Linked DNA regions of Prosthecobacter sp.. The protein of the gene in region 2 interacts with the protein of the main gene of each other region in a pairwise test. Links are inferred from orthologs where the notes say so. Each region holds a gene or a part of one and is shown on either strand. Other genes may lie near its edges.

Region 1 (5,390 bases), on a different replicon or contig from region 2:
CGTGGATGAGTTCACGCAGGATGTGCTTGTCGAGAACGATCTTCTTATAATATGGGAAATGCGAGGGGATCGGAACGAAGGCGAAAAGCTCCGAAATCGCGGCAGCACCGCCGACTTTGTCGAGCAGGTTCTGGTCACGTAGCGCGTGGGTGAGCGTGACGGGATCGACGGGCAGGTTTTTGTCGTAAAACTCCAGCAGCTTCTCGTAGATGGTACGGTTGGCGTCGTGGTAAAACGCGAGCGCGGGAAGCGTTACGCGGCATTCGCTGAGGCGCTCGACGGGATCTTGGAGCAGGCAGGAAAGCACGCCTTTCTCGGCCTCATCGCTGAAGGGCAGGGCGCGGTTGAAGGAGGCGAGAAGTTCCTCTGCGGAGGGGATTTCGTTGCGTTTTTTGAAGTTTTCCGGGCCTCGCGAAGGAGTGGAGGCACCACTGGCAGAGACGGGGGGGGCAGCGCTGGTGGGAGAAGTGTCGGCCATGGGTAGGATAGCCAGAATGGCAGGGCGGGGGGAGGGAGTCAATGCCAGCCGGCTGTGGAGATGGTTTGGTCATCCCAAGCAAAAAACTTTAGCTAATGCTTGATTTAATTGGGGTTTATCCTGAAAAATGAACGCTTCCCGAAAAGCCGGGTCAAACGCCCCCCCTCTCACTAACAACCATATATGTTACTCACAGCCCTCAAACTCAAACTCGCGGCTCTCGTCGCGGTCGCAGGCATCGATACTGCCGATATGCCCGGAGCCTCCCCCGCATTTGTCGAGATCCTGACAAGCCTCAAGTCCGAACAGGACAAAGTTCAGGCAAATCCAGGAGCCAACAACACGGACATCAACAAGTCATTCAATGACGCCGTCGCGAAGGTCCGCGAGCTGGCTCAAAAGGATGACAAAGACGCCATCTACGCGCTGGCCCATTGGGGCGTGCTCAGCGGTGCGAACATCAATGAAGTGGCGGCACTTTTTCGCAAGGCTGCCGACAAAGGCCAGATCCTCGCGAAATCGGAGCTCGCCCAAGTACTGATGCAGGCCGGTGCGCAAAACCCAGACGCTGTGAAGGAAGCCATCAAACTGATCAAGGAAGCCGAAACCGCCGACAACAAGGTCGCCCGCCGGATGCTTGCCCAGTTGCACCTGCAAGGTGTCACGGAAGGCGATAAAGGAGTGGTAGTGGTCGAAAAGAGCGTAGCGAAAGCAAAGGAACTGCTCGACAAAGGCAACAAGGCTGGTGACGGCGAAGCCACTCTTGGCCTGGCACAGCTTTACTCCGCAGGCGTGGAAGGCGTCCCGCAGGATCATCAGAAGGCGCTCGACTACCTCATGGAAGCAGGCAAGCAGGGCAATGCAGTCGCCCTCAGCACCTACGGTGCTCGTTTGTTGAATGGCGATCCTGACACCAAGGAAAGTCCAAAGCTGGTGAAGAAGGATGTGGCCGCCGCCCTGAAGATGTTCAATGACTCTGCCGAAAAAGGTCTTGCTGCCGCAAACCGCATTCTCGGCCAGATTTATGAAAATGGTGTCGGACCTGATGGCGCTGACGTGAAGCAGGATGTGTCCAAGGCATTTGAATACTACACCAAGGCCGCCAACGGCAACGATCCGCAGGCGCTCTTCCGCCTCGGCAACGCGTTTGAAACCGGCATTGTCAAAGATCCCAAGGGCAAGCGTGACGACAAAGAGAACGTCTTGATCCAGCCAAACCCCAAGAGTGCCCTCGACCTCTACCGCCTCGCGGCGCAGAACAACCTGGCCGAAGCCTTCTACAATGTCGGCGTCTATTATGAAACCGGCACTGTGGTGGACAAGGATCCAGTGAAAGCCTTCACCTTCCACATGAAGGCCGCTACTGCCGGCATCGCGCAGGCCATGAACCGTCTCGCCGGCCTCTATGCCAACGGCACGGGCACCACTCAGGACCTTGTGGCTGCAGCAGGCTGGTATCAGCGTGCCGCCGACATGGGTTTTGCTCCTGCCCAGATTGCCCTCGGCATTCTCTATGAACAGGGCGCTGGTGTGCGTCAGAGCCGCACGGTGGCCGCAGGCCATTTCTCGGACGCAGCCCAGCAGGGCAATGCCTTGGCCATGCTCCGTCTTGCCAACCTGTATGCAGTGGGTGTGGTTCCCGGCACACCGGAGCTTCCACGCGCTTGGGCCTACGCCAAGCAGGCGGATGACCTTGCCAAAGCCAGCGGCAACAAGGCGGATATTGATGTGACTGCAAACGTGATCGCCCAGCTCGAAGCCAAAATGTCTGATGCTGACAAGGCCGAGTCGAAAAAAATCTATGAGAAACTGCCGAAGCCTCAGGCGGGTGCACCTGCGCCTGCAGCTCCGGCTCCTGAAGCCGCTCCCACCAAAGGTGGTGCTTCAAAGAAGAAATAAGCGCTTGTCAAAACAGACGCCTTTGCTAGTCTCCGGCTCCCCAAATCCAAGGGGAGCCGGTTTTATTTCCGGGGCATTAGCTCAGTTGGTAGAGCGCCTGCATGGCATGCAGGAGGTCAGCGGTTCGAACCCGCTATGCTCCACCAAACCTCGCACAGGATCACCGCCATGAAGCCACTGCTGATCCTTTTTATGGCGGCCGCCATCATTCTGCCGCCGGATTCCGCCGCGCGCGAAGTGCAAAGTCACGGCCTGCTGTTTGAGCAATGGCTGCGCGACACCTTCTTTGGCGGCTATCAGCCAAAGAATTACACGCAAAAATGGGACATCCCCGCCGAGGCCAATCCTGATCACGGTCGCATTCCCGTGAACCCCAAAGCTGCCAAGCATGGCACGCCCATTGGCCTGGGAGATGCATTGCGGCAGTTTGAGATCGACGAGGCTTTTCTGCTCATCGTTGGATTCTGGGAGCAGGAGACACCTGCGGAAAAGCGTTGGACGAACGTGCAGACGGTGACGGTGACGCCTGAAGTCTGGGCCAGGCTATGGCACCCGGTCACCAAGGCGGCCCTCGAAAACCTGAACGCCGTCATCAAGGACAAAACACTCAGTCTTGAAGAAGCCCGCACGCGTGCCCAGGCGATCAAGTCACAAGCACCCTTTGCCGAAGCTGTCATTCAGGTGAATCCGAAGATTGATGGCAGCCAGCGCCGCCTGCAATGCAGCCTGCGTTTTGACGATTTCTTCAACCATCTGGCCCCGGCGGCATCACCTGTTCCGCAGACCAAACCTCAGGTTTTTGGCGTTTCCGTCCCGGCCCGATTTGAGTCCTCACCACGAAAACTGAGTCCGCCCTGAATATGAAGGAATTCAGATTGCAGTTAGACACCCGGATTTTTCCGCTCAATATCCTTGCCGTTTCATCGGGGTTTGTTAACAAATCGCCCCAAAGCAGGCATTTTATATGAAGTTCACCATCAGCAAGGAATCCTTCCTGGGAGCCATCAACCAGGTTCAGCACGTGGTCAGTTCGCGCACCACACTCGCCATTCTCTCCAATGTCCTGCTCAAGGCGAAGGATGGCATGCTCGAACTCACCACCACCGATCTCGATGTCGGTGTGACCTGTTCAGTGCCTGCCGAGGTCGATGAGCCCGGCGCCACCACCCTCCCGGCACGCCGGCTGGCCACCATCATCCGCGAACTCCCGTCGGAGGAAATTGAAGTGAAGGTCGATGAGAAAAACGTCGCCTCCATCCGCAGCGGTCCCAGCTATTTCAAAGTGCTCGGCCTTACCAGCGAGGAATTCCCCGCGTTGCCCCGCTTCGATGATGCGCGTGAGTTCCGCATCGAGCAGCAGGTGCTGCGCGATTGCCTGCGCAAGACCAGTTACGCCATTTCCACTGACGAAACGCGCTACGTGCTCAACGGCATCCTGTTCTCCTTCAAGGACAACGCCCTCACGATGGTCGCCACTGATGGCCGCCGCCTCGCGATGGTCGAGCAGGAGCTGGAGTTCCCGCAGAGCCAGGAAATCGATATCATCGTGCCCACCAAGGCCGTGAACGAGCTTTCCCGCCTGCTGGGCGACTCTGGCGAAGTGGCCATTCGTGTCACCGGTTCTCAGGTCGGTTTCGATCTCGGCGACAGCCTGCTCGTCAGCAAGCTCATCGACGGCAACTACCCGAACTACCGTCAGGTCATCCCCGGCGAATCGAAGGAGCGCATCCCGCTGGAGCGCGAGGCTTTCCTCCGGGCCATTTCACGTGTGTCATTGCTCGTCACGGAAAAATCCAATTCGATCAAATTCATCTTCACGCCCGGCAGCGTCGAAATCGTTGCTTCCTCGCCTGATGTGGGTGAGGCGCGTGAAACGCTGGCCATCAATTACAAGGGCGCGTCGATCACCATCGCCTTCAATCCGGAGTTTGCGATGGCTCCGCTGCGAAACCTGAGTGCCGACGAGGTTCATCTGCATCTCATTGATGAAATCAGCCCCGGCGTGCTGCGCAGCGGCACGAACTTCCTCTATGTGCTGATGCCCATGCGTGTGAACGCCTGATCCCGCCATTTTTCCCCAACCTGAACACGCCATGAAACGTCACCTGCAAGCCTTCTTGCTGTTAGCGATCGCCTCCAGTTTGACCGCATGCTACGGTCCCACACCTCCTCCGCCAAGAGGCCCGCGTGGTCGTTCGCTTGATGTGCCGCCTCGTTATGGCGTGCCACCAGAGCAGACCCAGTACTTCGAAGGGGTGAACATGGCGGATCCCAATGCTGCGGCAGTGCAGCCACCGAATCCCAATGCTCCAGTGACGGGTGACAACGTCACACCTCCACCAACGACTGGTGCAACCACAGCCCCGCCTCCGGTGACGGTCACACCTCCTGGCAACACTCCGCCCACCAATCCGACTCCGCCTCCTGCTCCCGCCGAGATTCCCTTTGCTACCCGCATTACGGGCAAGCCCGGCTTTGTGAAAAGCCCGTTTGATCCAAATGGTCAGGCCATTGATGTGCGCGACTTCCAGTCCGGCCAGAAGGCTCGCTGCCCATACACCGGCAAAATCTTCCGCGTGCCTTGATCCCCGGCCCGGTCGCCAGGGATCGTCCAGTCAAATCGAGCGCGGCGTGAGGAAGCCTTGATTTCTGTTGGCCGACCCCGTTCGTGCCGTGGAATGCCTTCCCCTTCTTCGCTTCGTGTCCATCGAACGTTCCATCGCCATCTTCAGCCCCGGTTTGCTTGGCGGATCGCTGGTCAAAACAATCCAGCAGCGCATGCCAGGCATGGAAATCCGCGTCTGGGCACGCCGTGAGGACGCCGTGCAGGAGGTCAGGCGGGAGCTGCCCGCCGTCACTGCCTCCACCGACATTGCCGAAACCATTCGAGACGCTTCTCTGGCCGTGCTGTGCATGCCGATCCAGCACATGCCGGACATCGCACGCCAGATCGCCTCATGCGACCTGGCGGATGATTTGATCGTGACCGACGTGGGCAGTGTGAAAGGCAGCG
Region 2 (8,860 bases):
GTGCAGCTCTTGGAGGCCGTGCATGAGGTTCCGGGCATCCAGCGCATTCGTTTCACGAGTCCGCATCCGATTGGCTACAAGAAGGATTTGATCGAGGCATTCACTTACCTGCCGAAACTGGCCGAGCATGTGCATCTGCCGGTGCAAAGCGGCAGCGATGCCATTTTGAAGCGCATGCACCGGCCTTACACGACAGCGAAGTTTACCGAACTCGTGCAGCGCATTCGCGCGGCGCGTCCAGACATCGCGGTGACGACGGATGTGATCGTGGGCTTCCCCGGTGAGACGGAGGAGCACTATCTGGAGACGCGAAAACTCTTTGAAGACATCCGTTTCGACAATGCCTTCGTGTTTCGTTACTCGAAACGCCGTGGCACGCCTGCGGCGGAGATGGAAGAGGCGATGCAGGTGCCTGAGCGCGTGAAAGAGGAGCGAAACCAGGATTTGCTGTCGCTGGTGAATAGCATCGCACTGCCGATGTATGACGCGCTCGTGGGCAAGGATGTCGAGATTTTATGCGAAGGGCCGAGCAAGACGAATGAGGCGCGGCTCACCGGTCGCACGGGTTCCAATCGTATCGTGGTCTTTGAAGGCAATCGTGATCGCCATGTGGGCGAGATTTTCAACGTGCGCATCACGGAGGCGGCCAATTTCACCTTGTTTGGTGATCCGGCGTTATTGGCATGAGTGCGAAGCTTCAAATCGAGCTGCAGCCGCTCTCGCGAGAGCATGTGGCGTCGTTTTGCCGGCTGGTGGTGGCGTTGGCGGAGTTTGAAAAACTTCCGCCGCCGGAAGAAGCAGCTCAGGCGAGATTAATCGAAGATGCGCTGGGGGCGAAGCCTCGTATTGAAGTGTGGCTGGCGTTTGTGAGCGAGGATGCTGAGCCTTGCGGCTACATGATCCTCGTGGAGACGTATTCGAGCTTTCTAGCGCTTCCGACATTGTATCTCGAAGACCTGTTTGTGCTGCCGGAGCGGCGTAAAGCCGGTGTGGGTGGCACTTTGCTAAAAAAAGCCGTGTGCCTCGCGCATGAGCGCGGTTGTGGCCGCATGGAGTGGACAGCCCTGGACTGGAATGTGAACGCGCAGCAGGTCTATGAGCAACGTCTTGGCGCGAAGCGCATGGGCGAGTGGCTGCTCTACCGAATGACGCGGGATGACATGGCCTCGTATCTGGCCGCCGGCAGCGGTCAGAGCGACACCGTCGGGAAATCCAGCAGCGAGTAAACTTCGACGGGTTCCGGTTGTCCTTTGACGGGATGCACGCCTGCGTTTTGATAAAGCTGCTGTCCTTCGGGCCAGCCATGCAGGAATGGGGCACCGGCGAGCACGGGCACCTGGAGTTTGCGGGTCAGGCTTTCGATACGGAAGGTCACGTTCACCGCCTCACCCACGGCAGTGTTCACCCCGCGACCCATCGCGCCGAGCGCCACATCACCGATGTTCAACCCGACGTGACAGTGAACTTCCAGATTCATGTTCTCCCGCAGCCATTTGCGCTTGGGCGAGTTGCCAGCGTCGGGACTGCTGAGCAGCTTGGCGGCCTCGGTGGCCCTGACGCGGGTGGTGTGGTCGTCACCGGGCCAGTAGGCAAAGACACCGTCGCCGATGAATTTGTCGATGATGGCATCGCGAGATTTCAGCACCTGCTCACACTGCGCATACCATTCACGTAGCATGGCGGCGACTTCTTCGGCACTGAGCTGGGCGGAGATGGAGGTGAAATTGCGCAGGTCGCCGACCAGCAGCGTGGCCTTCACGGTCTTCACCGGCAGGGCGATGGTGTGGAGCGATTGAGTGCTGACGTTGCTGGACTCGCTCGGGGGGCGCTCTTCATCCTGGCTGTCGAAAACAAAAATGCTGGTGCCGAACTGCACGCGGTCACCATGGCGCAGCGCGCGCGCGGTGGTCACGGCCACGTCATTGACGAAGCTGCCGTTCGCGCTGCCAAGGTCAGAGACCCAGAACAACTGCCCATCACGCCGGATCGTGGCATGCTGGCGCGACACACCGCCGTCCAGCAACCGGATGGAAGCATCCGGGCTGCGACCGATCAGGTTGAAGTCCTCCAGGACAATCTCCTGACCTTTCTCGACTGATTTGAGTGTGGCTCCCATGCGGGTTGGTTGCTGAATATCTTTTTGAAGCAATTTGCGCACCATTAGTCAAGCGCGGTCATGCTCTAGCTACAAGGTTTTTCGCAGCTTCTTTCTTGGAGAAAAATCGTTGGCTGGAAAAACAACCCTCCAATCGGATCGAAACCTGTGACCACGATGCATTTGCCATTTGGCGCGAGCATCTCCACCATGTGCCCATGCTTCTTCGAATTTTCCGCAGACGACTCCTAAGAATCGTCTTTCCGGTCGTCACGGCCGCCACAGGCATGGCACGAGCCCATGTGGTTCCCAGCATGACCGTCGAAGCGGATTTTGCCGCCGATCAGAGCTACGTTCTGCGCATCAATGTGGATCCACGAACCTTCCTGGCCGCTGATCCCACAACGCTGCCCCCCGTCCCCGCCTCATGGTACCGGGAGCAGACACCGGATCAGATGGCCGCCACGCATCAGAAAGCGCAGGAATACCTCTCCAGTGCGCTCGGCGTGCTGTTTGGAGGTCAAAAAAGCGTCCTGCCCGCCTGTGAGGTCCAGGCCATCGACGGAGCCGACAACACGCCGTTCAAAGAGGACACTCAGGAGGTGCATTTGCTCGCCACCGTCAAAGGGCGGGTGCCAACAGGGGCGGCCACATTCCAGATCGAGTTTGCCAAAGACGCCAACACCAGCCTGATCCTGCTGCACACCCAGGCGGGGAAAGCCGAACTGCGTCCGCAGGTGATTTTTCCGGGTGAAACTAGCCGGGCTTTTCAGTTCACCCAGGCTGCCGAACCTCCTCCCGCATCCCCGGCACCACTTCCGCCTTCCAACTCCAATCGTCTTTACCTCATCATCGCGCTCTCCGTTGCCTGCATCATCGTCACTGTCGGCTGGCAGTTGTTGAAGCGTTATCGCCACCATCACCGGCTCCACCGAAGGCCGCGTAGCGATGGCCCATTGTGAACAACTCCCTCTTGTTCACCTCTCCGAAACGGGGTTAGTCCTGCCCCCCGCCGCATGCCCGATTCCTTCGTCCATCTCCACCTGCACACCGAATACTCGCTCCTCGACGGAGCCGTGCGCATCGACACGCTCATGAAGCGTGTGAAGGAGCTGGAAATGCCCGCCGTTGCCATGACCGACCACGGCAATTTGTATGGGGCGATCGATTTCTACATGGCCGCCAAGAAGGCCAAGGTGAAGAGCATCCTCGGCTGCGAGGCCTATCTCGCGCCAGGCTCGATGATGGACAAAAACGAGGTTCCTGGCCGCAAACGCTCCTCCCACCTCACGTTGCTCGCTTCAAGCAACGAGGGCTTCGACAATCTCTCCAAACTCATCACCAAAGGCCATCTCGAAGGCCAGTGGTACAAGCCCCGCGTGGACAAAGATGCCCTGCGCGAACATTCCAAGGGCCTCATCTGCCTCAGCGGCTGCATCAACGGCGAGATCAACGAATTGCTGCTCTCCGACCGCAAGGACGAGGCCGAAAAGAGCCTGCAGGAGTTCCGTGACATTTTCGGTCCCGAGAACTTCTACCTCGAAATCCAGGACCACAACATGGAGGCCCAGCGCAAAAGCGCCCGGCAGATGGTCGAGTGGGGAAAGCAGTACGGCCTCAAAACCGTCGCCACCAACGACGTCCATTTTTTGAACCGCAACGATCACGAGTCCCACGACATCATGATCTGCATCGGCACCGGTGCGAGCATCTACGATCAGAACCGCATGACCTACTCCCCGGAGGTCTATTTCAAGACTGCCGAGGAAATGCGCGCGCTTTTTTCCGAGGTGCCCGAGGCCTGCGACGCCACGCTGGAGATCGCCGAGCGCTGCGATCTCAAGATCCATCTCGATTCCACCTCCATCGAACGCTACCCGCAGTATCCGATGCCTGACGGCGGCGATCGCAATGAATACCTGCGCAAGCTCACGATGGAAGGCCTGGAGCGCCGCTATGGCCGTGATCGTGCGCTCAATGACGAGGTGCTGCACGAGCGCATGGAGGTCGAACTCGCCTTGTTGAAGGAAAAAAACTTCACCAGCTACTTCCTCATCGTCTGGGACTTCATCAACTGGGCGCGCGAGCACGACATTCCCGTCGGCCCGGGCCGCGGTTCCGCCGCCGGATCGCTCGTCGCCTTCTGCCTCGCCATCACTGACATTGACCCGTTGCGCTTCGAACTGGTGTTCGAGCGATTCCTCAATCCCGAGCGTGTCAGCCCGCCCGACATCGATATCGACTTCTGCCAGACACGCCGCCCGGAAGTCATCCAATACGTTCGCGAGAAGTACGGCGATCTCAGCGTCTGCCACATCATCACCTTCGGCACGATGGGTGCCAAATCGGTCATCCGCGACGTGGGTCGCGTGCTCGGCTGGAGCTACGGCGACAGCGATACGCTGTCAAAGATGATCCCGAACGAGCTGAACATCGACCTGGAGGAATCGGTGAAGAAAAACCCCGAACTCGCCGCGAAGCTCGAAGCCGACACCAACGCGCAGGAGCTTTGGCGGCACGCCACCTTCCTCGAAGGTCTCACACGCGGTGTCGGTGTTCACGCCGCCGGCGTCGTCATTGGCGACCGCAGACTGGACAACTTCATCGCCCTCACGCGGGACAAGGAAGACGCCATCCTCTCGCAATACGCGATGAAGCCGCTCACCGAGCTCGGCATGCTCAAGATGGACTTCCTCGGCCTCAAAACGCTGACGGTGATCCACGAGGCCGAGTATTGGATCAACAAGCGCGTTCCCGGCTTCAAAGTGGCCGATGTGCCTCTCGAAGACACCAAGACCTTCGATCTCATCAAACGCGGCGAAACGGTCGCCGTGTTCCAGATGGAATCTGGTGGCATGGTCAACACCTGCAAGCAGCTCGGCCCGGATACCATCGAGGAAATCATCGCTATCCTCGCACTGTATCGCCCGGGCCCGATGCAGTTCATTCCGGACTACATCAAACGCAAAAAGGGCGAGGAGAAGGTCGAGTATCCGCATCCGCTGCTCGAAAAGATCGCCAAGGAGACCTACGGCATCCTGGTTTATCAGGAGCAGGTCATGCAGGCCGCCAACGTGCTCGCTGGCTTTTCGCTCGGACAAGCGGACTTGCTCCGTCGTGCCATGGGCAAGAAGGACGCCGCCGAAATGGCCCGCCAGCGCCTCATCTTCGTCGAAGGCTGCCTCAAGACGAACAACATCTCTGACAAGCAGGCCAACGCCGTCTTCGACTTGCTCGAAAAATTCGCGCAATACGGCTTCAACAAGTCGCACTCCGCTGCCTACGGCATCGTGACGTATCGCACGGCCTACTTGAAGGCGAACTACCCCGTCGAGTTCATGGCGGCGGTGCTGAGCTACGAAATCAGCAATCCCGACAAGATAGCGAACTTCGTCAGCGAGTGCTTTGAGATGGGCATCAAGGTGTTGCCGCCCGACATCAACAAATCCGCGCTCAAGTTCGCGCCCGAACGCTTCGAGACCGAGGAGGAAAATCCCAACGCCATCCGCTATGGTCTCAGCGCCATCAAAAACGTTGGTGAAGGCGCCATGGAGGCCGCCATCGAGGAGCGAACCAAAAACGGCCCCTTCACCAGTCTCGAAGACTTCGCCGCGCGACTCGACAACCGCGCTGTGAACAAGAAGCTCATGGAAGCGCTTGTGAAATCGGGAGCCTTCGACTTCACCGGCGAGCTGCGCGCCGTCATGTTTGCCAAATTGGAGCAGGTGCTGGCCTCCGCCGCGTCGATGCAGAAGGACAAAAAATCCGGACAAGGCGGTCTCTTCGATGATTTCGATCTGGCGAAGCCCAAATCGAAGAAAAACGAACTTGAGACGCCTTCCATTGTGTGGAGCACGGACGAGGTGCTCGCCTTTGAAAAAGAACTGCTCGGCTTCTATGTCAGCGGCCATCCGCTCGACAGCTACCGCGGCCATTTCGACTCGGTGAAGCTCACCAAGATCGCCGCCATTGAGGAGATCGACACGAAGGAAAAAGCCAGTACCCACACCATCGCCGGCATTTTGAGCCAGCTTGAGGTGCGCTACTCGAAAAAGGACAACCGGGCCTTTGCCACCTTCAAAGTGGAAGACTTCACCGGCGTGCAGGAGATGATGTGCTGGAGCGACGACTACGAGAAGCTCAAGGACGTGCTCGCCGATGGTGCCGTGATGGCCTTCCGCATTCGTGTCAGCAAGGATCAAAAGACCGACGGCAATCGCGTCACCTGCAACGACGCAAAGCCGCTCAAGCCCAAAGCCGCCAAACCCCGCAACGCGAACGATCCCGATCCGTCGCTGCCCGCGCCACCGAAGCCGCCCGCGCCGCCCAAACCGATTGTCCTGCGCCTTAACACCCGCCAGCACGATGAGACCGATCTCGAACGCATCCACGAGGTTCTCTCTCAATTCCCCGGCACTCTTCCCGTCTTCCTCGAGATCAGTCAAAACGGCCACAAGGCCCGTTTGGAAGTGGGCGAGGAACTGCGTGTCACCCCCAGCCCTGATCTGCGCCGTGCGCTAACAGTTTGGTTGTAGGTCACTCCACCGGCACCGCGACCTTCTCGCCGAGAAACTTCGGCCGTGTGCCGAGCACGTTCACATCCAGCACCGCCTTCACGCAGGCCAGTTTCTCGCGTAGGAACGTCTTCACCGACAGTGTCACCGGCACGGCCTTCGCGTTCAAGCCCCACGCTTCGATCTCAAATGCCCGAGCCAGATAGATCGCCCGCGCATTATGAAATCCCTGTGAAACAAAAATCAGCCGCTGCTGCCCGAACACTTCCTTGGCCCGCACCACCGAGTCCAGAGTGCGGAAACCTGCGTAATCACACACAATCCGCGACTCAGGCACGCCCATCTGCACCAGCACGCGCTTCATCTCCGTCGGTTCATCGTAACCCCGCGTGCCATTGTCTCCGCTGACGATCAACGCCTTCACCTTGCCCGCCTTGAACAACGCGGCAGCCGCTTCCATGCGCGGGAGGAAGAACAAATTGGCCCTTCCATCGGCCAAGCGCGGTGAAGTGCCCAAAACAACCGCCACCGGAGCCTCTGGCACCGCTTTCATGTCATCGAAACAGCTCCCTTTCGCCGTTCTCGCGACCCACCACTCGCACCCAAACACGAATGCGACACCCAGCGCCGCCAAAACGGCGATTCGCGACCACCAACGCTTGAGAGATGCCTTCATCTCAAACTCCTCCCGTCACTTCACACAGCCTTCAAGCCCGCGCTTCTATCATTTTGCCAAATCCCATTCACGGCCCACTATCCACTGAATCTCATGCGTCCCCAACAACCCATCGCCCGTCAGAACCGCCACTCCAGCTCCGACAACAAGGTGCGCATCTATGAGGAGGGCGACATCGCCACGTTGCTCGAAGGCAAGGAAAGTCCGCTGGTGCTCATTCTCGACTGCGTGCAGGACCCGCATAATCTCGGTGCCTGCCTGCGCACCGCTGACGCGGCCGGTGTCTGTGCTGTCATCATGCCGAAGGACAAATCCGCGCCGATCAGTGAAACCGTCGTGCGCGTGGCCTGCGGCGGGGCGGAGAACATCCCGCTCATCCGCGTGACCAATCTCGTCCGCGCGATGGACAAGCTCAAGGAACTCGGCATCTGGCTCGTCGGCACAGGCGATGAAGCCACGCAGAGCCTCTACGACATCGACCTCAAAGGCGGCATCGGCATCGTCATGGGCGCGGAAGGCCCCGGCATGCGCCGCCTCACCGGGGAGCACTGCGACTTCCTCGTTAAGATCCCCATGGCAGGCAAAGTCGAATGTCTCAACGTCTCCGTCGCCACCGGCGTGTGCTTGTTTGAGTGCGTGCGCCAGCGACAGCCGAAGAAGTGAAGCCTCTGAGTATTGTAGTCCCGCCTTTAGGCGGCTCTGGAGTGACCGGCTAAAAACTCAGATCAAAACGGCGCAGGCCCAAACAGTAGGTCTTTGATGTCTTGATCGCCCACAGACGCGCTGTCACGGCGACCACGAGGCGGCGGTGGTCCCGGACCTCCACGGCGCTGCTCCGGCTCCTCCGGAGTCTTGCCGAGCACGATGTCCCAAGTGCCGACGAGTTCCTGGCTCTCCTTGCTGACCGGTTTGAACTCACGAATCACCGAAAGGCGCTGCGCATCGGTGCCCATGCCACGCAGGATGCCATCGCGGTCATTCTGCGGCACACCGGCGATGAACAACTGGGTGGTCAGCATGCGCTTGTCGCCTTGTTTCACCGCGATGTGCCAGTGAATCGTGCGGCCCGTGTAGAGGCCGGGTTTGATCGTGCGGAAGCGGTACTCGCCCTTCGCGTTCGTGGTGATCTTGCCAAAGCCCTGAAACTGTGGATCGCGCTCCTTGCCCTTCTGCGTGCCACGGCTGTGGATGTAGCAGCCGTTCGTGTCTGCCTGCCAGAGTTCGATGACGTGATTGGAAAGCGGCTTGCCATCCGCATTCAGCAAACGCCCGCCAAACTCCGTCACGATGCCGCCTGCGGGCGCTTTGCCGCCGATGATCTGCGTTAAATCGTTGTCCTGATCCAGCGGTAGATGGTCGGGATAATACGGCCCCTCCGTCGCACGCGGCGTGAGTGCGAGCGCCTCGGCGTAAAGATCGCTCGTGATGATGCCGCCAGTGGTGAGAAGCAGGCTGCGGAGAAGGGCGCGGCGGCTTTGCGGAATGTGGAAGAAGGTCGTGTTCATGGTGTTCCTTGCTTCAACTTTGATTGTCGGATGTGGTTTCGGGGTTTCCTCACCACTGTGGTTTCAAAAC

What was found. The genes of interacting proteins can lie anywhere in the genome.
Region 1: the proteins of dnaE (region 2) and dnaN interact in binary tests that used the Escherichia coli proteins (3 or more experiments, as listed by UniProt). The link is inferred for Prosthecobacter sp. from one-to-one orthologs.

The regions. Positions count from the first base shown.
Region 1 is NZ_JAXMIH010000008.1:671,428-676,817, forward strand. The notes cover bases 2,398-5,390. They hold dnaN (DNA polymerase III subunit beta), read left to right. Parts: upstream 2,398-3,341; coding sequence 3,342-4,439; downstream 4,440-5,390. Other genes in these bases: U1A53_RS11150 (hypothetical protein), read left to right, coding at 2,546-3,235; U1A53_RS11160 (hypothetical protein), read left to right, coding at 4,471-4,962; U1A53_RS11165 (prephenate dehydrogenase/arogenate dehydrogenase family protein), read left to right, coding at 5,078-5,390. Outside these bases: dnaB (replicative DNA helicase), read right to left, coding at 1-478; U1A53_RS11140 (hypothetical protein), read left to right, coding at 662-2,377. UniProt on the Escherichia coli protein: Confers DNA tethering and processivity to DNA polymerases and other proteins. Acts as a clamp, forming a ring around DNA (a reaction catalyzed by the clamp-loading complex) which diffuses in an ATP-independent manner freely and bidirectionally along dsDNA.
Region 2 is NZ_JAXMIH010000006.1:75,110-83,969, reverse strand. What follows is about bases 2,766-6,830. They hold dnaE (DNA polymerase III subunit alpha), read left to right. Parts: upstream 2,766-3,111; coding sequence 3,112-6,630; downstream 6,631-6,830. Other genes in these bases: U1A53_RS03185 (ElyC/SanA/YdcF family protein), read right to left, coding at 6,632-6,830; U1A53_RS03195 (hypothetical protein), read left to right, coding at 2,766-3,057. In the rest of the region: tRNA (N6-isopentenyl adenosine(37)-C2)-methylthiotransferase MiaB, read left to right, coding at 1-687; U1A53_RS03205 (GNAT family N-acetyltransferase), read left to right, coding at 684-1,226; U1A53_RS03200 (adenylate/guanylate cyclase domain-containing protein), read right to left, coding at 1,190-2,116; more of U1A53_RS03195, read left to right, coding at 2,383-2,765; more of U1A53_RS03185, read right to left, coding at 6,831-7,162; 23S rRNA (guanosine(2251)-2'-O)-methyltransferase RlmB, read left to right, coding at 7,379-7,948; U1A53_RS03175 (hypothetical protein), read right to left, coding at 8,011-8,790; U1A53_RS03170 (endo-1,4-beta-xylanase), read right to left, coding at 8,840-8,860. UniProt on the Escherichia coli protein: DNA polymerase III is a complex, multichain enzyme responsible for most of the replicative synthesis in bacteria. This DNA polymerase also exhibits 3' to 5' exonuclease activity. The alpha chain is the DNA polymerase catalytic subunit.